4 regions of the Sediminibacillus dalangtanensis genome follow, and region 2 is predicted to be linked to each of the others. Evidence: riboswitches for the same ligand, from Rfam matches in the RefSeq annotation. Region 2 holds a riboswitch; each other region holds the start of a gene.
The links. Region 2 has a riboswitch for thiamine pyrophosphate ahead of thiT (energy-coupled thiamine transporter ThiT). Riboswitches for the same ligand answer to the same signal wherever they lie in the genome.

Region 1: another riboswitch for thiamine pyrophosphate. It lies ahead of ERJ70_RS01185 (ABC transporter substrate-binding protein); the one in region 2 lies ahead of thiT (energy-coupled thiamine transporter ThiT).
Region 3: another riboswitch for thiamine pyrophosphate. It lies ahead of ERJ70_RS16015 (ECF transporter S component); the one in region 2 lies ahead of thiT (energy-coupled thiamine transporter ThiT).
Region 4: another riboswitch for thiamine pyrophosphate. It lies ahead of thiT (energy-coupled thiamine transporter ThiT); the one in region 2 lies ahead of thiT (energy-coupled thiamine transporter ThiT).

What each region holds. Positions count from the first base shown of each region.
Region 1 covers NZ_CP046956.1:209,314-215,401, forward strand. The annotation lists gene ERJ70_RS01160 (MBL fold metallo-hydrolase) at 1-374, opposite strand, end outside; gene ERJ70_RS01165 (TatD family hydrolase) at 817-1,629, opposite strand; gene ERJ70_RS01170 (ABC transporter ATP-binding protein) at 1,587-2,324, opposite strand; gene ERJ70_RS01175 (ABC transporter permease) at 2,317-3,084, opposite strand; gene ERJ70_RS01180 (thiamine-binding protein) at 3,081-3,374, opposite strand; gene ERJ70_RS01185 (ABC transporter substrate-binding protein) at 3,367-4,377, opposite strand; TPP riboswitch at 4,553-4,664, opposite strand; gene ERJ70_RS01190 (DUF4349 domain-containing protein) at 4,727-5,659, opposite strand; gene ERJ70_RS01195 (argininosuccinate synthase) at 6,085-6,088, shown strand, end outside.
Region 2 covers NZ_CP046956.1:1,407,717-1,413,804, reverse strand. The annotation lists gene ERJ70_RS07220 (endo-1,4-beta-xylanase) at 1-339, opposite strand, end outside; gene ERJ70_RS07215 (EAL domain-containing protein) at 636-1,850, opposite strand; gene thiT (energy-coupled thiamine transporter ThiT) at 1,892-2,500, opposite strand; TPP riboswitch at 2,568-2,668, opposite strand; gene ERJ70_RS07205 (ABC transporter ATP-binding protein) at 2,884-3,615, shown strand; gene ERJ70_RS07200 (ABC transporter permease) at 3,612-4,373, shown strand; gene ERJ70_RS07195 (YkgJ family cysteine cluster protein) at 4,638-5,372, opposite strand; gene ERJ70_RS07190 (IS110 family RNA-guided transposase) at 5,755-6,088, shown strand, end outside.
Region 3 covers NZ_CP046956.1:3,236,415-3,242,502, reverse strand. The annotation lists gene ulaA (PTS ascorbate transporter subunit IIC) at 1-59, shown strand, start outside; gene ERJ70_RS16035 (phosphotriesterase family protein) at 126-1,118, shown strand; gene ERJ70_RS16030 (creatininase family protein) at 1,134-1,871, shown strand; gene ERJ70_RS16025 (SIS domain-containing protein) at 1,883-2,611, shown strand; gene ERJ70_RS16020 (hypothetical protein) at 2,703-2,885, shown strand; TPP riboswitch at 2,969-3,099, shown strand; gene ERJ70_RS16015 (ECF transporter S component) at 3,215-3,793, shown strand; gene ERJ70_RS16010 (ABC transporter ATP-binding protein) at 3,808-5,271, shown strand; gene ERJ70_RS16005 (energy-coupling factor transporter transmembrane component T family protein) at 5,288-6,088, shown strand.
Region 4 covers NZ_CP046956.1:1,571,881-1,577,968, forward strand. The annotation lists gene ERJ70_RS07915 (M3 family oligoendopeptidase) at 1-622, shown strand, start outside; gene ERJ70_RS07920 (cation:proton antiporter) at 956-2,143, shown strand; gene ERJ70_RS07925 (universal stress protein) at 2,220-2,633, shown strand; TPP riboswitch at 2,742-2,843, shown strand; gene thiT (energy-coupled thiamine transporter ThiT) at 2,940-3,515, shown strand; gene ERJ70_RS07935 (hypothetical protein) at 3,563-3,712, shown strand; gene ERJ70_RS07940 (YflT domain-containing protein) at 3,853-4,212, opposite strand; gene ERJ70_RS07945 (DUF1028 domain-containing protein) at 4,373-5,257, shown strand; gene ERJ70_RS07950 (hypothetical protein) at 5,442-6,088, shown strand, end outside.

The DNA of each region.
Region 1 (6,088 bases), 1.2 Mb from region 2:
CGGATGAATTGATAAATACTTCCTCCGCTTGCGAGAGTTCCTGCCTTTACCGGTTCCAAATGTTCTCCCCAGCCGGTTATGCCGCCGATCAAGTATGTAACGTTATGCATGCCTTCTCTTTTCAGAAGACCTGTGGCTGTCTGGGCGGATATGCCTCTGTAGCAAACGATGTAGACTGGACGATCTTGGGGAAGCTGCTGCTTGGTTTCAGCTGGAGCTGTCTTTATTTCTGCCAGCGGTATGTTGATGCTTTCTACGTTCCTGCCTTCAATTTTCCAATCTTGGTAATCTTCCCGCCTGCGGATATCCAAAATAAAAATATCCTCGTGATGTAACACACGATTGGCAAGCTCTTTTACAGTCAATGGATCCATATTCCGATCTCCTCCTCCTTTTTTCAACCAGTATAACAAACTGTGATTCCAGTTGATAATATATATGCAAGTACCCCCGATTGGTTGTAAAGAAACGAAAAAAAGCCATACAGTCTCAGATTATATGGGATGGCTGCTCTCGAGATTCAATAATAAGGCACAGCCCGAAGCTAGCTGAAAAAAGGTGACAGAGTGCTCTCAGCTTATCTGATGAACTCTAACCAACTATCACGGAAAAATGCCCATAGGATTTTTGGTGGAACCAGACTTCTATCAGCGAAGGAAATACACGTAGACTCCCGCGGGAGGAAAGGCCTAGGGGAGACCCCGGAGAGCGTTAGCTCGAGGAGGCTCACCAGCCGCCCGCGGAAAGCGTAGTGTATTTCCGTAGCGCAGGATGTAGAACCAATATAAGAAGTCTGGGGAAGTCTAAAATAAATTATCATAGCTGATAAAAATCTTTTGTGTTAGCAACTAGCTGATGGTAGACCGCTTCAACTGGAAGTCGCTTCAATTCAGCGATTTTGGCAACACTGGCGTGGATCATCTTCGGGTGCGTCATCAATCCATGGAACGGTCCTTCAAATGGCCAGGGCCCATCTGTTTCAACCATCAATGAAGTGAGGGGAATTTGCCGAATCAACCGCTGTATTTCCGATTCATACAAACAGTCTGGCGTAACGGAAAGCATATATCCGTTTCCGACTATACGTCGGACGGTGCTTTTGTCCCCTTTAAACCAGTGAAAATGAGCTTGGCGAATTGAATGCTTTTCCAATAGTTCACAGACAATTGGGGCATCTTCATATATAGCGTGTAAGACCACTGGTTTATTCCAGTTTCCTGCATGGATGATCATTGTTTCTAATAGTTGCTTATAGGGTTCGATGCTTATTGTCGGATCCTCTTTGCGCATGTAGTAAGGCAAGCCGACCTCCCCTACTGCTTTCATGTCAGTGTGATGCTGTTCCATAAAGCCTACCAATTCATATAGTTCTTCAGCTGTCGGAAGCTGCTGTTCGGGGTGGTACCCAAAAGCAGGTTGGATACGCTTATCGACTTTGGCAAGCTGCCATGTCTGTTTAGCCGAAGAAAGATGGTTTGATACTGCAACCAACCCCTCTATATGATACTCGTCCAGCTCCTGCAACAACTGTCGCTGTTGTGTATTTGTGTACATATCAAGGTGTATATGGGCATCGATCACTTGCTTCATGCCATCACTCGCAGTTCCTGGTAAATTGTTTTTTTCCACTCTAAGAAATCTTGGGATAAAACCATGGATTCCTTGCGCGGGCGGGGAAAAGGAATCGTGAAATCTGCCTTTACCCGGGCTGGACCACTGGATAAGACAATTACCCGGTCCGAAAGGAATAGTGCTTCTTCAATATTATGGGTGACAAACAGGATGGAGCGTCGGTGCTCCTCCCACATAGAAAGCAGCCATTGCTGCATGTCCAATCGGGTAAACTCATCCAATGCCGAAAAAGGTTCATCCAGACACATTAGCGGCTGAGGGCTCAACATGCTGCGTATAAAGGCAGCACGCTGCTTCATCCCGCCTGACAGGTAATCAGGATAAGCATCTTCGTATCCTGCCAGCCCAGCTTTTGCCATCATATTGATCGCTTCGCTCCGATTTTTCTCCCCTATGATTTCTACGCCGAGCATGATATTCTCCAAGACAGTGCGCCAGGGCAGCAAAGAAGGGGACTGCGGCATGTAACTGATTGCTCCTCTTTTTCCATTCACCCGCTTGCCATCCAAGTAAATGTCGCCGCTATCCGGTTCCAGCAATCCGCCAATCAAATGAAACAAAGTGCTTTTACCGCTTCCGGAAGGACCGACAATCGAGACAAATTCGGCATCAGAAACAGACAAGGAAACGTTCTCCAATACTTGTCTGCCACCGAATGATTTGGAAATATCGATAAGTGATAATTCAGCCATGCTGTTCAGCCCCTTTCTTTTTCCAGCGGATGACTCGTTTTTCTATGGTGATAATGACGACAAAAAAAAGAAGGCACAACACCATGATAAAAAAGATCGCGACAAAAACCCTATCGGTCCTGAACGATGAAGATGCTAAGGTCATGTACACTCCGATTCCTTGTTGTGCACCGAGCCACTCGGATATCACGGCTCCCATTACGCTGTAGGTAGCGGAAATCTTAAGGCCGGAAAACAACGATGGAAGGGCGGTAGGCCATTCCAGTTTCCAAAATATTTGCCGTTTGTCTGCCCCGGCCATTTTTAAGTAATGGAGCAGCTCCGGACTTGTTTGACGGAAACCATCCAATGTAGCAACGGCAATCGGAAAAAAGCAGACCAACGTAATGATGATCAGCTTGGGAAGAATGCCGAATCCGAACCAGATAACCAACAACGGGGCAAGGACGATGATTGGAATGTTTTGCGAGAGAATCATCAACGGATAAACAGTTTCTCTCAGTTTAGGAAGCAAATGCAGACAGACAGAAGCTGTAATCCCGATACTGGTACCAAGGAGAAATCCGATCAGGGTCAGCTTGATAGTCGAGAACAAATGCAGCTTGTAATCCCCCCATCCTGCGACTGCCTCCTGCCATATTTGTGACGGTGTCGGCAGCAGCCAGGAGGGTATTTCCGCAGCTCTGCCTGCTGTCTCCCAAATCACCAATAAAAGCAGGATGGCTATAACCGGGCGCCATCCTGTCTTTAATTGTTTCATTTACGGTATTTCTCCGTCAGTTTATCCATGGAAGCGCCGTCGGGCTGGTAAAGAATTTTTACTTGGGAAATGACATTAAGGCTCCCCAGCTCGATCATCCGTTTGTTCATTTTTTCGATAACAGCAAACAGCTCGGTTAAATCTCCCTCCATCGTCGTTTCCAGCGGGTTTACCTGATAACGTACCCCGGATTCCTCGATTACCGCGATTGCTTCATCTACATAAGGAATGACATCTTCGCCGTTTTTGGTTTTTGGGATAATTTGAATACTTACCAGTGAATCACTCATTGTTTTCTTCTCCTCCGTCCGGTAAAAATTTGTTGGTGAAAGCTTTTTCGGCTTCTAACTCATGATCGAGCAGGCCATTGTCATACATCCAGTCGGCATAGTTTTCCCAGACTTGCTGTTGTTGTTCGCCCCATCGGGGTGCATCATCCTGATATTTCGGAGACAACCATTGCTGACTCGCTTTAACCAGTTCGGCGTCCAAATCTGGAACCGCATCAATGAGAATGTCGGCGGCTTCATCTGGCTGATCCGCTGCAAACTGATAACCTTTGGAAACGGCAGCTACGAAGGCTTCGACGGTCTCTGGCTCATCGGCGATTTTCTGTTCACTTGTCGTGAGTACAGGTGTATAGTAGTCCAGTTTTTCGGAGTAGTCTGTCAGGTACTGCATATTCAACTCTTTCCCGCGAAGCTCTGCTTCAACGCCGGTCCAGCCGTAATAAATCCAGGCGAAGTCAATATCACGCTCGACTGCTGTAAAGAAGTCAGTATCTCCCATATTGACGATATCGACTTTTTCTACATCGGCATTTTCCTGCTTCATTAGGGAATCGATCACCGCTTTCTCCACGGGTGCACCCCAACCGCCATACGTTTTTCCTTCAAAATCTTTTGGCGAAGTGATTCCTTTTTCTTTTGGTGAAGCAAAACCGGAAGTATTATGCTGAATAATGGCAGCAATCGAAACAATCGGTATATCTTGTACACGGGCTTCCGTCAAGGCTTCCTGGGCGCCTATTCCAAAATCTGCTTTCCCAGATGCGACTAATTGATCTGCCCCTGCTTCTCCGGGCATCAGAATTTCCACATCGAGCCCTTCTTCCTTGAAATATCCCTTTTCCTGAGCAGCATATATGCCAGTGTGGTTTGTATTAGGCGTCCAATCCAGCACGAGGGACACTTTCTTTAATGCGTCCTTTTCTTGTGAACCGGAGTTCTCTTCGCTACTGCAGCCAGCTGCCAACAGCAGCAGGGCGGTAAGTAAAATTAGTAACTTTTTCATCCTATTTCCTCCTAGCGGTTAATGATGAAACACTTAGACGATGCAGGACTGAAATAGGGAACAGGAACCGTGTGAACTGCCACGAAAATTGCTTACGGTTCTGTTGAAGGTTAGCCATTGAAGGGCAATAAAAAAATGCACCATAGGCCATACCCAGGGTGCATATTATCGCATACTACCGTTCAAATATGTTCCCTACGCTGGTGTCAGCCAGATCAGGTTCCAAGGGTCAGTATCTTGACGGATACAATCTCAACCAGCAGCAACTGGTCCCCCTACATGAAAGTGATTCATTTAATTGTCTTGATTACACTATAACCTTGCCACAGCCTGCTGATTTTTTCAAGAGCTAGTTTTCCGTTTTATCCCGCTGCTTCGTTTTCTGGACTGCTTTACGTGCGATGAAAATCCCCAAAAATACCAGAACGCCCAGCAACAGCAGTATCGGCAGGTTACCAAATAGAAACACGATCAATCCTGAAAAGAAAGATAAGAGAAGATCGATACTTTTGACAAACTGTTCCTTTGTCTTTTGCCAGGTAGTGGATTCCCCACTGCTGCCGGAGATCCGCACATCATTCTCCTGAAGGTTAATATCAACAGTGGCCAAGTCCGTTTTATTTTCCAGATAGTTGATTCTTCCAGTGATCGTCTCAATCTCTTCTTGTACACCGGCTAAGTCTTCGGATATTTTCAGCAAATCTTCGGTTTTCTCTGCTTCCTCCATAAAAGCCATCAACCTTTTTTCGACAGCCTGCTTGGACTTGAGGCGGGATTGCAGGTCGACGTATTCTTCGGTGACATCCTGTCCGGAAACATTGTTTTCCAATACTTTGCTGCTGCCCTCTTTGACAAAATCGATGAACGGCTGGAATTGTTCTTGAGGAATCCTTGCGGTGATATGTCCCTCGGTACGGTCATCTTCAGGGTTTTGATAGGTACTCGATTCAACCACATAACCGCCGGCTTCTGTCACTTGTGATTGAATATTTTCCAAAGTCTGCTGGTAATCTTTTACTTCAATCCGCAAATTTGCGTGGTAAATCACTTTCCGGTTTGCTTGACTTGCTTTCTCGACTGCTTTTTCCTCTTCCTGTTGGGCTCCCTCTTCTCCGTTTTCCTCCGCCATCTTGTCGCTTAAAGCTGCATTGTCTTGACTGCTTTCTGTTTCAGCGCTGTCCATCTCCATGGGCATGTCGGCACTTTCCTTGGAGTCGTTGCTGCAAGCTGCCAAAAGCAGGAATAAACAGACTGAGAATAAATGGAAATACCGCTTTTTCATGTTTTGACCACCCTTTAGTTTTTTAGGTAGACGTCGGTAAGCCGTGAAAGTTACAACTAGCTTTCCTTTTTTGCATGGGTATGAATGAATATGTATAAATTCATGCATTTTTAGAGGAGGAGAACAAAGGAGAACCAGAAATCAATTGACGGCAGTGTTTTCGACCGGCGTGATGGAAAATGGGCGGTGGGCAAGAATCACAACTGTGTCCGCCCATCATAAATTACATTATAAATAGATGGCATGGAAAAATGTCACCGAAAAAAAGAGTGTATTATTAATAGATTTACAGGATAATTCACTTTTTCCTAAAAAAATGAGTTTTTATTGTTGAATTAATATACCTAATAGTGCATAATAATTCATACAAACTAAACATGATCAAACTATTAATAGATAACAAGCAGAAGGGGAGCGTTAATCAAATGA
Region 2 (6,088 bases):
CTCCATGTTATTTTCCCTGGCAAACTGGACAACCTTGTCTGCTTCTTCAAAATCATAACGCTTTTCTTCCGGATGAATATTAATCGGTTTCATGACGTTTTCCGCAACGATGCTGTTATAATGGTGTTTAAGTATTTCTCCCTGTGTTCCCTCCAATTGATAAGGCTCCACTGCGGCTCCAATGGTAAAGGAATCCTGATATCTTTCTTGGATGGATGGCACTTCTAAGGCACTGGCAGCACTTTCTGTTTGTTCCGCCCCCACTTTATGGACACCAACAGAAACGAACAGAGAAAAGGCAAGGCCTGCAATTATAGGTTTTCGTAGGACTTGTAACATCAATCATTTCCTCCTTTTTAAAATAAAAAGTTACAAAAAAACCCTCCTCCATCCCTCCCATCACATAAACTACAGAGAAGCAGCATTATAAGAGTGACTCCTCTGTTTGTAAGCCCTTTCATTATAAACATCTACACTTTGTTTATCAATTGAACGAACTAACTTTTCTAAAAAATAAATAAATAGAACCAACCCCTCCCATTTTTGTCGGCCAAATGGACTACTATTTGCCCATCAAAAAAACAGCCTGAGATTTGCCAGGCTGTTTTCAGCTAATGTTCGTTACCCTGCGATGATCAGATTAGCAGCGATTCGTTCTCAAATATAAAAGCATAGCGGATATCAATAAACAAAAAATACTCATCTGTCAGCGGAAAGCTAAATGTTCGAATCATTTCCCTTGTTTCAATATCCGAATAGATTTCGGACAGGATCCCCCTGCTCCATGTTTTCATCTGCATAGTATTTTCTAGGAAGTAAGGACGAAAAGCCCAGTTCGACCCTATTTTATCAGGCTCCATCTCCCACCGGCCATCTCTTTTTCGAAAGTTGGAAGATACTTGGTGACCGTCGCTATCGCAGATAAACATCCGAAAACTCTCTTCCTCAAAGTCGCTGGTCAAGCCTTCGATAAAGTGATCAGCCTTCTTGGTTCCTTCCCACTGGGACTGAATCCTTTTTACTTTTTGCTCCCAATTCAGCACATGAAGCAGACGTTGTTCTACCAGTTGTTTTTCCCGCTTGATGTATTCGGATACCTTTTCTGTCACATTTATCCTTAATACGGACTGACCGTCCAAAGCAAAACCGGGTTTCGCCAGATAATACCCCTGGTAAAAACGGCCGCCATGTTTCCAGGCAAAATACAATTGAAAATTATCTTCTATGTTTTCAAACAATAAAGCTGCTCCGATCCGCCTGGCAAGCATGGATAGCGAATGCATGATATCTTGAAAACCATCCGCATTGTGACGACGGATGATATCTGTATCTATTTTTAATATATGCGGTTCCAGTTGGCGAATCCGGTCAATATTAGAGCTTTTCGCTCCAACATGGTCGACTGCAATCTGAATGCCGAAAGTCTTATAATAAAGCAGAAGATGGTTCAAGTTTTCAAACGCCTCGTCAAAATCATGCTCCGTCACTTCAATGACAATACGGTTCATCGAAAACCCTTTTGCCTCGAAATCCAACAACAGTTGTAACAAATCTTCTCCGTCATTGACCATCAGTTGTTTTGCATTCCGGTTGATGAATAAATAGCCATCCACTTCGGCTTCAAGCATTTCCGTTATGGCAATTTGTAAAAGATGTTGATCGACTTCTACTTTGAATTCTTCCGGTACTTCCGGATCAGAAAAAAAAGGACCAAGACTCTCCCATTCTTCTTCATTTCTGAATCTGCCCAGCACTTCATAACCTGCTACCGTATGACGAATCGCGCTGACAATCGGCTGGTAGACAGGTTTTATACTCTCTAAATTGTCCAGGATATCCAATGGATCCATGAGTTACCCCTACCTTCCGTAACCATTCTATTATTTTTCTCTCAGGAAGCTTTTTTCGGGGGAGAAACAGGGGCAGCGGTTTTGGGCCGAATTAATGTCGGCGCACTGCTTAGTACCAATACTGTCAATATAGAACACAATACAGCGGCGCCCAGTGCTGTCACCCCGTTGGCAACAAAGGAAAACCAGACAGGATTCATTCCCTCTGGAGCATATTCACCCCAAAATATAAAACCGGCAATGAAATGCCAAAAGTAACGGGCGATACTACCGACAAAAACAGCGACAGTCACCAAACATAAAGCGGCTCTTTTTCTCCCCCTGCGATATGCTGTCTGAACCGGTTGATAAAAAAGTCCGGCAAAACCAACAAAGGCAAAAGCTACAAAATACTCGATAAATCCTTGTAAAGGCGTAAGAATAGAACGAGCTGCATCACCAAGAGCCACTTGCAACAATCCCCAAATAAAGCCTGCCAGAACACTGACAATGAAGCCTCTCCGGAATGCGAGCAGGAAAATCGGTACCATGGCAAACGAGATGGAAATCGATGGAGACAATCTGATCGAAGGAAGTAAATCAAAAACAAATGCCAGTGCAGCGAAAAATGAAGCTTCAATCAATGCAACCAATCCCAACTTCTTCAACATATAAAAAAACTCCCCTTTTCCATACGAAACACCAAGGGAGAACATGTATGCAGACAGCCAGAATCCGATCCACCATCATCCACATCCCTGCGCTAGCATTAACTAACAGGTTCAAAGGGTCAGAACAGTCTCGTTCACTCTCAGCATAAAGCTCCCCTTGTGGTTTCGCTTATGTAATTTTGTGTTGCGCTTCTTTTATTATAACCGATTCTCCTTGGGGGTGGTAGAGGTTTGCTTTTCATACACAATCACTTTCTTCGATTTTCTCAATCAACAAATCTCCATCAAGTTTGCTAAAATAATCCTGATGCTTTGGAGAAAATAGAAACAGTTTTCATAGGGGATACTGATTAAAAGCAAATTAGAGAGAAGGAGAATCAATCATGTCAGTGACAGACAAGGAAGCCGTCCGTTTGGAAAATGTATCCTACACTGCCGACGGTCAGAAGATATTGAAACAGATAACCGGCTCTTTTCCTGAAGGAAAAATCACAACCTTGGTCGGGCCGTCCGGCGCTGGTAAAACCAGTTTGTTCCGATTGATGAACGGGCTGCGCGCGACCACATCTGGTAACATCTACGTACAAGAAAAGCCCATAGAAGTATATAACCCTGTAGAACTCAGAAGGAAAGTAGGTGTGGCTTTGCAAAGCGCCACCATGATCAGTGGGAGTGTTTTCGAAAATTTATCTCTTCCGCTCAAACTGCAGGGAAAAGAACTTGAACAGGATGACGCATTGGAATTATTAGACTTAGTCGGACTGAAGCGGGATAGCATACAACAGAACATTAAGGATTTGTCCGGGGGCCAGCGGCAAAAGCTGTCGATTGCCCGTACCTTAGTTAATCGTCCTGATGTGCTGCTGTTAGATGAAATCACTGCTTCACTGGATCGTGTTTCACAACAGGATATCGAAGAATTGATCATTCGAATCAATCAAAACTATGGTACGACGATAGTTTGGATCACCCACAACTTACAACAGGCGAGAAGCCTCGGTGACTATACTTGGGTGATGATTGAAGGAGAAGTGGTAGAAACAGGGGAAAGCAGTTTGTTGAACAACCCTTCCAATGAACAGGTCAAAAGGTTTGTGAAGGGGGAAGATGCATGAATTATCTTACATTGTCCCTCGCACTCATTTTTGTTATCATTCCGCTTTTATTATCGAAAGTTTTAAGACTGGAACTGGAAAAGGATACGATTATTGCTGCCATCCGCTCGATTATACAGCTGCTTGCGGTCGGGTATTTATTGCAGTATGTATTTGATGCTGAAAACATGCTCTACATTCTATTAATGGTTGTTCTGATGATTGCGGCAGCCACACAAAATGCAAGACGGAAAGGCAGGTCGATTCAAGGAATTACCTGGAAACTGATTCTCACCTTTATTGTTGTAGAAGTGCTTACCCAAGGTATTCTGCTCGGGCTTTCGATCACACCACCTACTCCTCAATATATCATTCCAATCAGCGGAATGATTATCGGGAATTCCATGGTTTTGTCGATATTGTTTTTGAATCGATTTACCGCTGAAGTGGAAGACCACGAGGACGAAACCGAGTTGATTCTCTCATTGGGTGGTACACCTAAACAAGCGATTCATCGCCAACTGATCACTTCCATCAAAGCGAGCACCATTCCAACCATTGAGAGCCAAAAAACCATCGGACTTGTCCAGCTCCCAGGAATGATGAGCGGCCAAATCATAGCAGGTGCAGACCCAGTGCAAGCCGTCCAATTTCAGTTGTTAATTTTATTCCTGATTTTGACAACAGCAGTGGTCACCAGCATCTTGCTCGGTTACATGTCTTATCCGACCTTGTTCAACGAACGCATGCAGCTTGTCAAAAGCAGAATGAAAGAATAAAATCCGGGGTCAGTCCCTCCCGCACCAGTAACGACACCCAAATACCGCGGGAGGGACTGACCCCTTAACCAAACTAGGTGAGATATTCCACGGATTTGGGGACACACCTTCAATCTCCCTAAACCCCGCTCTGTCAACATTCAGCTCATTAACAGATCCTGTCTCCCCCATTTGGGGTCAGTCCCTAAAACGGTCCCGACAGGTTGAGAATGACAGAAATTCATATATTGGGGACTGACCCCCGTATTCCCCCTTAGCCCTTAGTTAGACCCTGTAGTCATCTTTGAACCAGTTAAACAGGTAATCTTGGGTGTAGAGGTCGTTTGGGTAGTCAATGAAGGCTGTATCTTCTTCTTCATAAAGGAATTGCAGAAATTCGTTGAGTGCGCCCATATACTCGCCATATAAAAATTCGAAGCTGACGGTTTCTTTTGGCATGAGGTTTTGCTGGCAAACTTTTGGATCAGCATAATTTACGTAAGTCCGGCAAGGAATCGGTCTGATTTCATAAGCCATGCATTGATTGGTTTCTGTATCGAGCATGACGCATGGCAGTTGTTTTTTCCGGTAGGCAAGTTTGAACTCCCGGTCGGTTTCCGTTTCAATGGCTGACAGATCTTCAAGCTGCTTGCCGTACTCTTGGAAATAATGATGAAAATGAGCATGAAGTTTGTTCCTGCGCTGCTCAGGAAAAACCGCCATCGCCTGTCTCATCAGCTTTGCTTCCATTTTATTGATAATGATAGGATAATAGCAGCAAAACGCACAGCCCATCCGACAAGAGGCCTCCAATTCCAAGGTATTCTCAATCGTGTCAATCTCCTTGCTGACGATACGCAGCAACTCGTGAAAACTTCCGAGCAATTTATCTTTCGGCGAAAGATTGCTTTCCGCCCATATTTCCACCACATCATAAAACCTTTCTTCCTCTATCTGATATTTTTCCTGCAATGTACCGCATCTAGTTTGAATTTCTTTATAGCTTAAATATTTTCCCATGCATTAATCTCCCTCGTATATTATGTTTAGGCCCTCAAATAGAGCCTTCAGTTTTTACATTTTTTCCTGCTATCAATGTCAAAAAGTCTTGGACACCCTGAGATATTTCTAGATAATGGTCTTAGGATCATTTGGGACAATTCTTTCATCTCCTGTGGCTCGACCACACTTTAAGACTGTTTCCCAGTGTACGTGCGGAACTTCCTACTCGCAGGCTGTGCACCTTGTTCTTCGAACCTAGAAAATAGTAGCTCTAGGGCGGCTTTCGAACCAAGGATAGTACTGATACACGAGGTTGCTGATCGGCGTTCACACTAGGGATATCTCAGGGCGTCCAAGAAATAAGTACCAATGATTCTAATTTGAAAGGAGGGTATCCCCCGTGAAATTATTTGCTGGATTAGATGTTAGTTCTTTTGATATCAAGGTTTGCTTACTAAATGGTGAAGGAGATAAACTCAGAAGCTTCACCGTATCCAATGATCTACCAGGTGCAACTCTATTACGAGATTCTATTCTAGAGTGTGTCGAAGGCCAAAAAGTCGATATACTCAAAATTGGTCTTGAGTCTACGTCGGTCTATAGCTTTCATCCATCTATGTTTTTTCATAATGACGAGTCACTCAAGGCACTTGGTACACAAGTGTTTGTCATGAATCCTAAACAAATTAAGAACTTTAAAAAGAGTTATAGTGATATGGACAAAACCGATGAGA
Region 3 (6,088 bases), 1.8 Mb from region 2:
ATTCTGACATGTTCATACTTGGTCCAATCATCCGGTTTCTTGCGCAATTACTGTTCTAACGAAAATACAAAGGAGAAAAAGGGCAGCAGTCTTGCCCTTTTTCCACTTACTCTGGAGGGGATAAAATGAGTTTTGTACGTACCTTTGCGGGGGATGTTTCTCCTGATCAATTGGGTTTTACCTATTCACATGAGCACATTGTCTGCCGTCCGCCTTACTGGGTGGAACAGGGGGCGGATGATCTTTTGTTGGACGACAAGGAAAAATCGCAATTCGATGTGTTGGATTTTAAAAAGCACGGCGGCCGAACGATTGTCGATGCCACCGCAGTGGATTATGGCAGGGATGTAGACGCCGTACAGCAAATATCCGAAGAGACCGGGATCACCATCATCGGAACAGCCGGTTTTAACAAAAGCTTTTTATGGGATGCACCAATGCGGGACAATTTGAAAAAACTTGTCGGTGACTACGAAACTTATCATCAATGGATTAAAGATAAAACGGTTAATCAGCTTGCAGATTTCGTCATTCAGGAAGTGGAACAAGGATTGGAAGGGACAAAATGGAGAGGCGGGCAGGTGAAGTTTGGAACGGGTTATAACCGGATCACTCCATTAGAGGAAAAAACTTTGCGGGCGGTTGCGAGGGCACATCATGAAACGAAAGCCCCGATTCACACACACACGGAAGCAGGCACAATGGTACTCGAACAAATCGAACTGCTTAAGGAAGAAGGAATTAACCTGGAATATGTCAGCTTCGGGCATATGGATCGCAATCCGGACCCTTTTTATCACGAACAAGTGGCGAAAACTGGTGCGTTTCTTTCGTTTGATGGTATTTCCAAAATTAAATATGCACCAGAAAGCACCCGGATCCACTGTATTTTGGAACTGGTCCGCAAAGGCTATGAGGACCAAATTTTAGTCAGCGGAGACACTGCCAGAAAGTCTTATTATAAACACTATGATTACGGACTTGGATTGGAAAATATCATCGCCAAGTGGGTTCCCCGCTTCAAAACAGAGGCAGACAGTCTCGGATTTGACGGAGAGAAACTGATCACCAAATTTTTCGTGGAAAATCCCGCACGGTGTTTCACATTCAAAAACTAGAGAAGGGGTGCTGTTGTGAAGTTTCAATATCAAAACTCCTATAACATTAAAGAAGAAATCGAGCGTTCCAAAATTGCGATTCTTCCGGTTGGAGCAGTGGAAGCGCATGGTCCGCATTTGCCGCTCGGAACCGATAACTTTTTGGCTGAACGGCTGTCGGACAAGCTTGCTGAAGTGGTAAATGGCTTGGTTTTGCCAACGTTGCCGTATGGACAAGTATGGAGTCTGCGTCAATTTCCTGGTAGCATCACCGTCAGCAATCGTTCCCTGATCAGCTATATTAACGATATCGGCGAAAGCCTTTATCGACAGGGTATTAAGGTCTTTGCCATGGTGAACGGCCATTTGGGCAATGGAACAGCTTTGAAAGAAGCTGCTCGTGAATTGTATGAAACATGCCCGAAAATGAAAGTGTTGTATTTATTTTATCCGGGCATGAATAAGGCGGCAGAAGAAGTGAGGGAAACACCGTCCTCCCATGGCACCTATTTCCATGCCTGTGAAATAGAGACTTCCTATATGTTGTATCTTGCCCCGGAACTGGTAGAAATGGAGAAGGCGATCAATGATATTCCTGATATTCCGTTGAGTGCAGATGTCACGCCTACCCCTTGGGAGGAATTCACGGAAACCGCTGTATTAGGGGATGCCACCCTGGCGACAGAGGATAAGGGGATTTATATAATTGATATCGCCTTAAAAAACATGGTTCAATTAATAGAAGCGGCTAAACAGGAGACAGAACAAAACTAGGGAGGGTTTGGATGTTAGCCAATTACTTTGAAAAGGTTCATTCTCTGTTACAAGTAATCGAAGAAAAAGAGTTTACAGCTTTGCGCGAGGCTGCTGAAAAAATTTCTGCCTCGCTGCAGAACGATGGAGTGATCCACTTGTTTGGGTGTGGCCATTCGCATATTTTGACGGAAGAGGTTTATTATCGTGCAGGTGGACTAGTCCCCGTGCATCCGATCCTTCATGAACCGTTGATGCTGCACGAAGGAGCAGTCCGTTCTTCTACGTTGGAAAGAAAGAATGACTATGCAGCAAAGTTCATGGAGGAGCAGGACATCCGCCAAGGAGATATCATGGTGGTGTTGTCTACCTCTGGACGCAATCCGGTACCCGTTGACGTTGCGGGGATTGCCAAAGAGAAAGGCGCCTTTGTCATCGGAATCACCTCGATACAGTATTCACAAAGCCAGCCATCACGCCATACAAGTGGCAAGCATTTGTTTGATGCGGTGGATTTTGTGATTGATAATCATGCTCCGGTTGGAGATGCACTGCTTAGCCACCCGGAGGTACAAGTGAATTTCGCACCGAGCTCAACGGTGATTGGAGCTGCTATTATTAATGGATTATTTGCGGAAGCTATTAAACGGATGTCGGAGGATGGCTTTCAGCCGCCTGTCTTTTTAAGCGGTAACATAGAAGGCGCTGATGAGCATAACCAGCAGTTGATTGAAAAATACTCGGATCGGGTAACGTTATAGATAGGGAAAAGGTAACCGCAGAGCCTCGGTTACCTTTTCTTGTTTCCGCTTTTGTCTTATAGTGGGGATAGATGGTTAGGAGGGATTATGTATGGGACTCGTTGCTATTATTACCTATGTAATATCGTTGTTTATTCTCTATGTTGTCATTGAAACAGCGGTGAAAAACGGAATCAACAAATCAAATGTCGGTCGCCATTTCGATATGGACCGCCTAGAAGAACCAGAGGACACAAAGAAATCTTTGTTTGATACGGATTTGGATAAGGATTGAAAAAGCGAAGAACGGATTCATTATTTCATTGACAATACCTGTTCATTATGTGTTAAGATAACGATACAAAATAGAATAAGTTGTTTGTCCACTAGGGGTACCTTGAAATAGATGATGGCATCTATGGAAGAAAGGTTGAGATTAAAGTGAAACTTTAAGACCCTTGGAACCTGATCTGGTTGATACCAGCGGAGGGAAGTGGAGTAGCGGATACATATAGACTTGTGTGCTTCATGATATATCCAATACAACCACTTTCTTTGCGCTGGTAAAGAAAGTGGTTTTTTTGTGCAAAAAAAAATTTTATTAATAGGAGGAAGGACTTAATCATGAGTAAAGGGTTGAAATTGACAGATTTGTTGGTAACGATTATTGTCGCAATTATTTTCGGGATCATTTATAAATTATGGGGACCTTTATATGGGGTGCTCTCCACCTTTGGTCTCCAAGTAGAACAGCTGATTTATGGTATGTGGTTTATTGCAGCCATAGTTGCGTTTCTGATTATTCGAAAACCAGGTGTAGCTTTGCTTGCTGAGGTGGCGGCTGCTCATGGTGAATTTATTTTTGGTGGGGAATGGGGAATATCCACCCTATTATTTGGTATTGGCCAGGGATTAGCTGCGGAACTAATCTTTGCTGTCTTTCGTTACAAGCGTTACGACTTGTTCGTTGTATGTCTAGCAGGTATTGCCTCAGGATTTGCTTCGCTTGGTATTGATTATTTTTACGGTTATATCAATGATTTGGCGCTATGGAATTTCTTGTTGATGGTCGGCTTCCGATTACTCAGTTCCGTTATTATCGCTGGTATGGTCGGTTACACAATTGTCCAAGCGTTGGAAAAAACAGGGGTTACCAGCTTGGTTCGCCAAGCCTCAATAGAAGATTATAAGGCCTTGGAGTAGAAAGGTGGATGGCCATGACTACTGTTTCCAGTGTGAAAAACTTGCGTTTGAAGTTTCCAGGGAATGATTCTATGCTGTTAAAAGATTTTTCGATTTCTTTTGAACAGGGAGAAAAAGTACTGTTGTTAGGCCCATCCGGTGCTGGTAAATCTACGCTTTTGCAAGTACTCGCTGGATTGATTCCCAAATCCATTGATGTACCGGTAAAAGCAGATCAATGGACGATACCGGAAAGCTGGGGTTTTTTATTTCAAGATCCAGATACACAATTTTGTATGCCTTATGTAGATGAGGAAATTGCGTTCGTTCTTGAAAACTTAAAAATCCCGCAAGCCCAGATGAATGATCAAATACATTATTATTTACATCAAGTCGGCCTGAAACTTGATTCGATTCATACTAATATCCAAACACTTTCTGGTGGGATGAAGCAGCGATTAGCAATTGCTTCGATACTGGCTCTTCAGCCGGAAGTGCTATTTTTAGACGAACCAACCGCGTTGCTTGACCCGGATGGAACCAGCCAGGTTTGGAAAACAATTAAGGATATAGGAACAGATAAAACGGTGATCATTGTAGAGCACAAAATAGATGAAGTGGTTGATTATGTTGATCGTGTCGTTCTTTTTAATGCGCAAGGTGAACTCCTTGGGGATGGTCCAAAGGATGTTATTTTTCAACAGTATAAACAGACTCTTTACAAACAAGGGATATGGTACTCAGGGATATGGGACGATTATCTGCAAGGCAGTCGCCCCAGCAAGCCGGATATCTCTAATATCAGGAAAATACCAGTCCTTTCATTGAATCAATTTTCCGGGTTCAGGGGCAAGAACAAAAGAGTCGAAGTAGATCATGCCGACATTTATTCCGGTGAATGGATAGCGGTATTGGGTGAAAATGGAGCTGGAAAAACGACCCTGCTTCAATCCTTGATGGATTTAATAAAAACGAGCGGCTCCTATCATGTCTTTGGAAAGAATACAAAGAAAATAAAACGTCTTTCCGATTTTGTGTCATTTGTTTTCCAGAATCCCGAATTACAATTTGTAACGAATTCCGTTTACGACGAGTTAGCTTATACATTGCGGATACTAGGTTGGGATGCAGGAAAGATTGATCACCGGGTTTACCATTTGCTGCAGTTATTTCATTTAGATACTTATAAAACCCAACATCCTTATCAACTTTCCATGGGGCAAAAGCGAAGATTGAGTGTCGCAGTAGCACTAGCCCAAAACCAGCCGATTTTGCTTTTGGATGAGCCTACGTTTGGTCAAGATGCAGTCAACACATTTGCAATATTGGAAGAGTTAGAGCGGTTACGAAGAGAAGGTACTACTATCGTGATGGCAACCCATGACGGGCAAATTGTAAGGAATTTTGCCAGTAGATGCTGGTATATAGAAAATGGCAGGATGACGAAAGATGTTGCTGCACAAGAATATACCGACATTTATCCTTCCTATGTCTTGTAATAAGGAGAGAGAATAAATGCTATGGGAATTTTCCTATAAAGAAACCTGGCTTCATAAAATCAATCCAAGTTTTAAACTGGTGTTAGTTTTCCTGCTTTGTATCCAGGTACTCTTTATCCATAATCTAAATTTTATCATTAATTATATGTTGGCTGTACTAGTACTTTATCTATGCTTTACAGGACATCCATGTAAGCGGCTGTTACTTATTTCTGTTCCATTTATCATCCTGTTTTTGACTTCTTCCACCTCGATGATTTTTTTCGGAAAAGGGGAGGAAACGTGGTTTGAGTGGGGTTTGGTTCATATTACGGAAGAAAGCTTTTTTAGAGGGCTCCATATCGGTGTACGTGGACTTATATTTGCCGTGTTGGGGGTAGTTTTTGCGCTGACAACGAGACCGGTGTATTTGTTTTATTCCTTGATGCAGCAACTGAAGTTAAGGCCGAAATATGCATACAGTTTTATGGCAGCAGTTCAGTTGATCCCTATCATGGTTGAAGAGATGCAAAATCGGCGACATGCATTGAAAGTACGGGGATTACAATACGGGACCGGGTTTGGGGGTTTTATTGAAAAATTCCGTCTTTACTCGATTCCGCTGCTTTCTCAAAGTATTCGAAGGGCCCATCGTCTTGCGGTGGCCATGGAGGCAAAAAGTTTTCAGGGATCAGCGAACCGGACTTTTTATTACAAAATGGGGTTCTCCTGGTTAGATACCATATTCCTGTTATACTTCATCATATTCATCTCTGCATCTTATCTGTTGGCGATATACTTCCCTTATTTTCCTGCTGCAGATGTTCGTTTTAACTAA
Region 4 (6,088 bases), 160 kb from region 2:
TGGATATCACCAGTTCGTGATGAACGATATTGAAATACTAAATCAGGATTATGCAATGAATGTGGCCGAAACAGCTTCTACTTTTGCTGAAATGGTTGTAGCCGATGCTGCTGTGAAAAATGCAGAAACCAAGGAAGAAAAAATTTCTTTACTGGATGATAAAATTCAACGTAGTGTGGCATTTTTCATGAACATCCATGCTCGTTTTCTGTTCGAAACAAAATTTTATGATGAACGTAAAAAAGGCCTTGTCTCTGCTGAACGCTTGAATCAATTGATGAAACAGGCACAAAAGGATGCGTACTGTAATGCGCTTTACGGTTATGATCCAACTTTATGGGCATCTAAACTTCATTTTCACATTACTGATGTACCTTTTTACAACTTCCCTTACACATTCGGTTATTTGTTTAGCCTTGGCATCTATGCGGATGCACTGGAATCTGGTCGAGGTTTTGAGGACAAATATGTTGCCCTTTTAAGAGATACTGGACGAATGAGTGTGGAGGAATTGGCTAAAAAACATCTGAATGTCCACCTGGACAGAATGGAGTTTTGGGAGAAAGCCATCCAATTGTGCAAGGACGATGTGGAAGAATTTTTAAAGCTGACAGAGCGATAAATACTTGTTTTATATAGTACGAAGGGAGCGGAACAACCACCCGCAGTGGTTGTTCCGCTTTCCGTTGTTATGGAGACGATTTTCGTAATACCTGAAAAGCAACAAGGTCTGAAAAAAGTGACTTGATGAATAAGAAATTTTGCCATGTGCGATTTGTAAGCCAATGCCTTTTTCAGTTCAATCAATTCGGTTGATTGAAGGATACAAGTTGGTTTTCTGGGAGACAGTTAAAAGACAGCAGAAAAACATATGCTTATACTGCCAGTTTAAGCCGCTCGCTTTAAGGCTAAAGAATAGATATAGAAATGAATGTTGTAGAAGGGAGTCTCAGTCATGTTAGCGCATCAGATCGTTTTGCTATTATTCTTAGGCTATATCGTTTTTTCCATTGATAAAAAACAGAAGTATTTTCCGGTACCAATGGTGTTGGTGCTTTTAGGAATCGCGTTATCGTTTATATCCTATTTCGATTCTCTCAAAATTACCAAGGAGATTATTTTCAACGTTTTTTTACCAGCCTTGTTGTTCACTTCCGCATACCAGTTTTCACTTGATTCGTTAAAGAAAAATAAATGGATCATTGCTACGCTTACTACTGTGGGACTAATGGCGACTGCTGGACTTCTAGGTGTCGCCATTTATTTTATCAGTGGGCCTTTCCTTCAAATTTCCCTGTTAGGAGCGCTTTTGATTGCGGCAATCCTGACACCGACTGATCCGGTCTCGGTTGTTTCCATTTTGAAGCAATCAACGGGAAATGAAAAAATAGCCGATATTGTAGAAGGTGAATCGATGGTGAACGATGGAACAAGCATCGTTGTCTATTCGGTACTTTTGACTATGTATAAAAGTGGAGAATCTTTCTCAATTGTTTCCTTCTTAAGCGAATTTTTACTCGTATCTGCAGGCGGGGTCATCCTCGGGATTATTTTTGGCTGGCTTCTCAGCAGGGCTGTGCACTATACACACCATAAACAGTACCAGGTTATGCTCAGCATCATCGTCGCATACGGAAGCTTCCATATCGCGGAAAAAATTGGTATTTCTGGTGTCTTGGCAACTGTCACTGCTGGGATCATGCTTTCTTGGGAATTCGGTAAAACGGAAAAAGAAGATTATTTCCATGACTCACTTGATGGGTTCTGGACCATTGTTGAGCCGTCTGTGTTAGCCCTCATTTTCCTGCTTATCGGCATAGATGCTGCAGATTACCTTGCATTTCCCGGCTGGGTCCTTGCTTTTATCATTTTTGTTTTATCGCTTGTTGTCCGTTTCCTTGTATTGGCTGGTTTTACGAGCGCGGTACCTGCCTGGAGGAAAAAATTCAGTGCAGGTGACGTTGGCCTGATTACCTGGTCCGGCATAAAAGGAACGATGTCGGTCGCATTATTGTTGGGATTAGAAGCGGGTGTAGATCAGGATAATGTTCTAGTGTCTTTGACTTTCGCAGCCGTCTTATTGTCATTAGTCATTCAAAGTGTCGGTGTCTATCCATTGACGAAAGAAAAAGAAAAAGAATAAGCCTGTGAAAATTTTTCTCCATCAGTTGGTGCCTTTCTTTTACTAATTGAATAGACTGCAATAGAGGTGAACGCCCATGCAGAAAATTTATTTGGTGCCAGTCGATGGCAGTGAACAATGTTTATCGGCAGTTGATCATGCTGTAGAAGCGGCGCTTGAAAGTGGTTATGGAATCCGATTGTTGAACGTCCAGCCGAAAGTCCATACACAGTATGCGCAATCAAAAGTCGGAACAAAGACGTTGGAAAACTATAAAAAGGAAACATCCGACAGAATCCTGAATCAAGCAGAAGAGAGAATAAAGGATCAGGTAGAGGTTGTTTGTAAAACACGCTGGGGAATCCCCGCAGTGGAAATATGTGAAGAGGCAAAAGGGAAAGCGATAAAAGGAATTATTCTAGCACCGCGAACAGCAAAGAAAAAGCTTGGAAGCGTCACTTATAAAGTCTTGCAAAAGTCGACTGTCCCAGTAACTGTCATTCCAGTTTAACGGTATAAGCAATAATAATTCCGCAAGATATAACTCCAATCCATCGTTTCCTTTTTGCGGTGCAAGGCAGTTTTCGTTATACTGTGTCTAACAAAAAAAGAGGATGCCGAAGTCTTCAGGGGGAGCCAACTGGCTGAGAGTGAACACTGATGTTCAGACCCTTTGAACCTGTTAGTTAACACTAGCGTAGGAATGGCGGCTTTTATGATGGCGAGGTAAGCAATGCAACGGGTATTTCCATCAGGAAAGCTTTCCCCTTTTGCATTGCTTTTTTTGTCGATAACTAAAACTATGGGGGTGTGCACGATGGAAGCAAGGCAAACACTGTTTTTGGTCGAGGTAGCTATCATGTCTGCTATGGCACTCGTACTTGATATTATTCCTTTCTTATCGTTTAAAATTTGGCCGCAAGGCGGCTCTGTATCCTTCGCCATGATACCAGTATTTCTTTTTGCTTTCAGGTGGGGCATGAAAGGGGGACTGTTGAGCGGTCTGTTGTTCGGGGCATTTCAAGTGGTGACCGGTACAGCTTATATTCTTACACCATTACAAGGATTGATAGAATACGGTTTGGCCTTTACTGCTCTCGGTACTGCAGGAGTTGTATCAACAAAGGTACAAGCAGCACTGAAAGCAGGAAAACATTCAGTATTTTTTGTGTACATTTCACTCGGTGTTCTTCTAGGATGCAGTTTGCGTTTTTTGGGTCATTTGTTGGCGGGCGTATTCTTCTTTTCGGAAAATGCGCCCGAAGGACAGCCGATTTGGCTTTACTCCGCAATTTATAATGGTTCTTACATGCTTCCGGCGTTTATATTGAGTTCGATAGTCATTTCCTTTTTGTTCTATAAACAGCCACGGTTGGCAGAAGCCAGACCATGATAACGACGAAAACGGATCGTAAGGAGGAAAAAGGAGGTTGAATTTTAATGAAGGAACTTATCGGCAACTGTATTCGTTGTAATAAAGCTGTTTATTGTAAGGATGGTTTTTTTGACGGTATTCATCATGAGGGGAAACTGCTTTGCGTTGATTGTAGTGAACAGGACGAACTGGAAGAAGAATCAGACAAACAGTGATCCTGAAGTAATTGAATCATGGTACATAATCTTAAAGCATACCAACCGATGCGTTTTCTTTCCCTGTATGGAACATTCCTAATTAACAAATAGGGGCTTGTCCGCAAAAGTCTTTCTTTTGCGACAGCCCCATATTCTTCTTAAAGGGTATTGGTTAAAATTTCTTCTACGTTATCGGTATTGGTAACGACCAGTAAAATTTTCCCTTCGTCCAATTCTTCCTCATAATTATTAGCTTCCACATCAGATAAACCTACTTCTTTCAACTTGGTACGAAGTTCGTCTCCTTTTTTATTGAACAGATTACCAACGGCACTTTTTAAGTTCATCTCGTTTAATCCGATGGTATTGGCGTCTGCATTATCTGCAACACGTTTCGACCGATCGCTGTCATGGGCAAGAACATATACGTTATCTTTATCAATGCCCTTTTGACTTAATTTGTTTACATCCTGTTGTAATTGTTCGTCGTTTGTATATTTGCGAATAAATGGTGACATATAAAGCCCTCCTTTTTTATTTTCCATTTCATAAATAAAAATACCCTTCCCACATAGAATGAAACGCTTTAAAGGGGAGCTCCAACCATACATGATGTCAGAAAAGGATAAATTTTCAGGTAAATAAATTGCTGTTCTTGGTAGTATTGTTCTAAAATGAATGCAGGTCATTAAGGGGGGAATAAATTTGAAGAAAAATATCGTAGCAACTTTTTCCATTGTCGGAGTGGATCCGGAAACAGGAGAACATGGGATTGCTGTTCAATCAAAGTTTATTGCGGTAGGGTCTGTCGTGCCGTGGGCAAAGGCTGGAGTGGGAGCAGTAGCGACCCAGGCTTTTGCCAATCCTTCTTACGGTCCACAGGGTCTTGAGCTTCTTGAAAAAGGGTACACACCTGAAGAAGTTATTGACCTTTTGACAAAAGACGATCCACAGAGGGAAGAACGTCAGGTTGGCATAGTAGATGCGAAGGGAAACAGCGCTACTTATACTGGGGTACATTGCTATGATTGGGCAGGAGGAACCCGCGGAGAAAATTTTGCGGCCCAGGGAAACATTCTCGTAAATGAAGCCACTGTTTCCCATATGGCTAAGACCTTTGAACGATCACAAGGAACATTGGCAGAACGCTTGCTGGCATGCCTGCAAGCTGCCCAAGAAGCTGGTGGGGATAGTAGAGGAAAGCAGTCGGCAGCACTGTATGTTGTGAAAGATAAGGGAGGATATGGTGGGTTCAATGACAGGCTTGTCGATTTACGGGTTGATGACCATCCTGAACCTATCCAAGAAATTATCCGTCTTTATCAGCTTCAGCAGCTTTATTTCGGTGAGATAAAACAGGAAAACGTACTTCTGATTGAGGGAACAACAAAGCAGAAGGTGATCTCTGGTTTGGTAAACAAGGGATATCTCCGGAGTATGGAAGTATCCGAGGAAGAGCTTCAGAAGGGGCTGACGGAGTACCTTCATACCGAAAATTTTGAGGAAAGGGAATTAGAACCGGGTAAGATTGATAAAGAAGTATTGGATTTTTTAAATAAGTAGTAACATTAAACGTCTTAGCCATAGAGGCTAAGGCGTTTCTTATAGGATAGCTCTGTCGCCCCAGTAGTAATACAGGGGAAAGAGTCTAGGCACTCCTTCAAGGATGCGCCGGAACTCCATGGTCTCCGATTGCATAGGCTATAGCACACACATAAGCAGTACCAATTGAAGGGAGTTCCTTGCTATGGAATTGACTGTATCCCATTGGTTGTACGGTTCTTTTACGTTATTAATTATCCTTACGATGATTTTTCGTAAAGGGGTGGTACTGCCAACGCTTCTGGGTACCTTTCTGGTTTCCTGGGTTTTTAAAGGCAGCGTCATCGGTGGATTCACAGCCATTTTTAACGCTAATCTTGTAGCTGCGAAAGAACTATTTAACATCTTTTTGATTATCACTTTTATGGTTGCGCTGCTTCATTCCTTAAAGGATCTGGATGCCGACAGACGAATGATTCAGCCAATCCAAAAGGTTATGGTCAATGGACATTTAGCCTATTTTGTATTAGTTGGTGTTACTTATGTTATTTCCCTGTTTTTTTGGCCCACCCCAGCTGTCCCTCTTATTTGCGCTCTTCTCGTTCCAGCTGCCATCCGAGCGGGGCTGCCTGCAGTTGTGGCAGCGGTTGCTGTAGCTCTTGCCGGGCAAGGCATGGCTTTGTCGTCTGATTATGTCATTCAAGTGGCGCCAGGCCTATCTGCAGCAGCTGCCGGTGTGGAAACGGCAGCTGTATTGGAGAAAGGACTTGTATTATCATTGATAACTGGTGTCATTGCAATCTCCGTTGCTTACTTTGCCAACCGCCGGCATATCCGTTCCCAGAATGACCC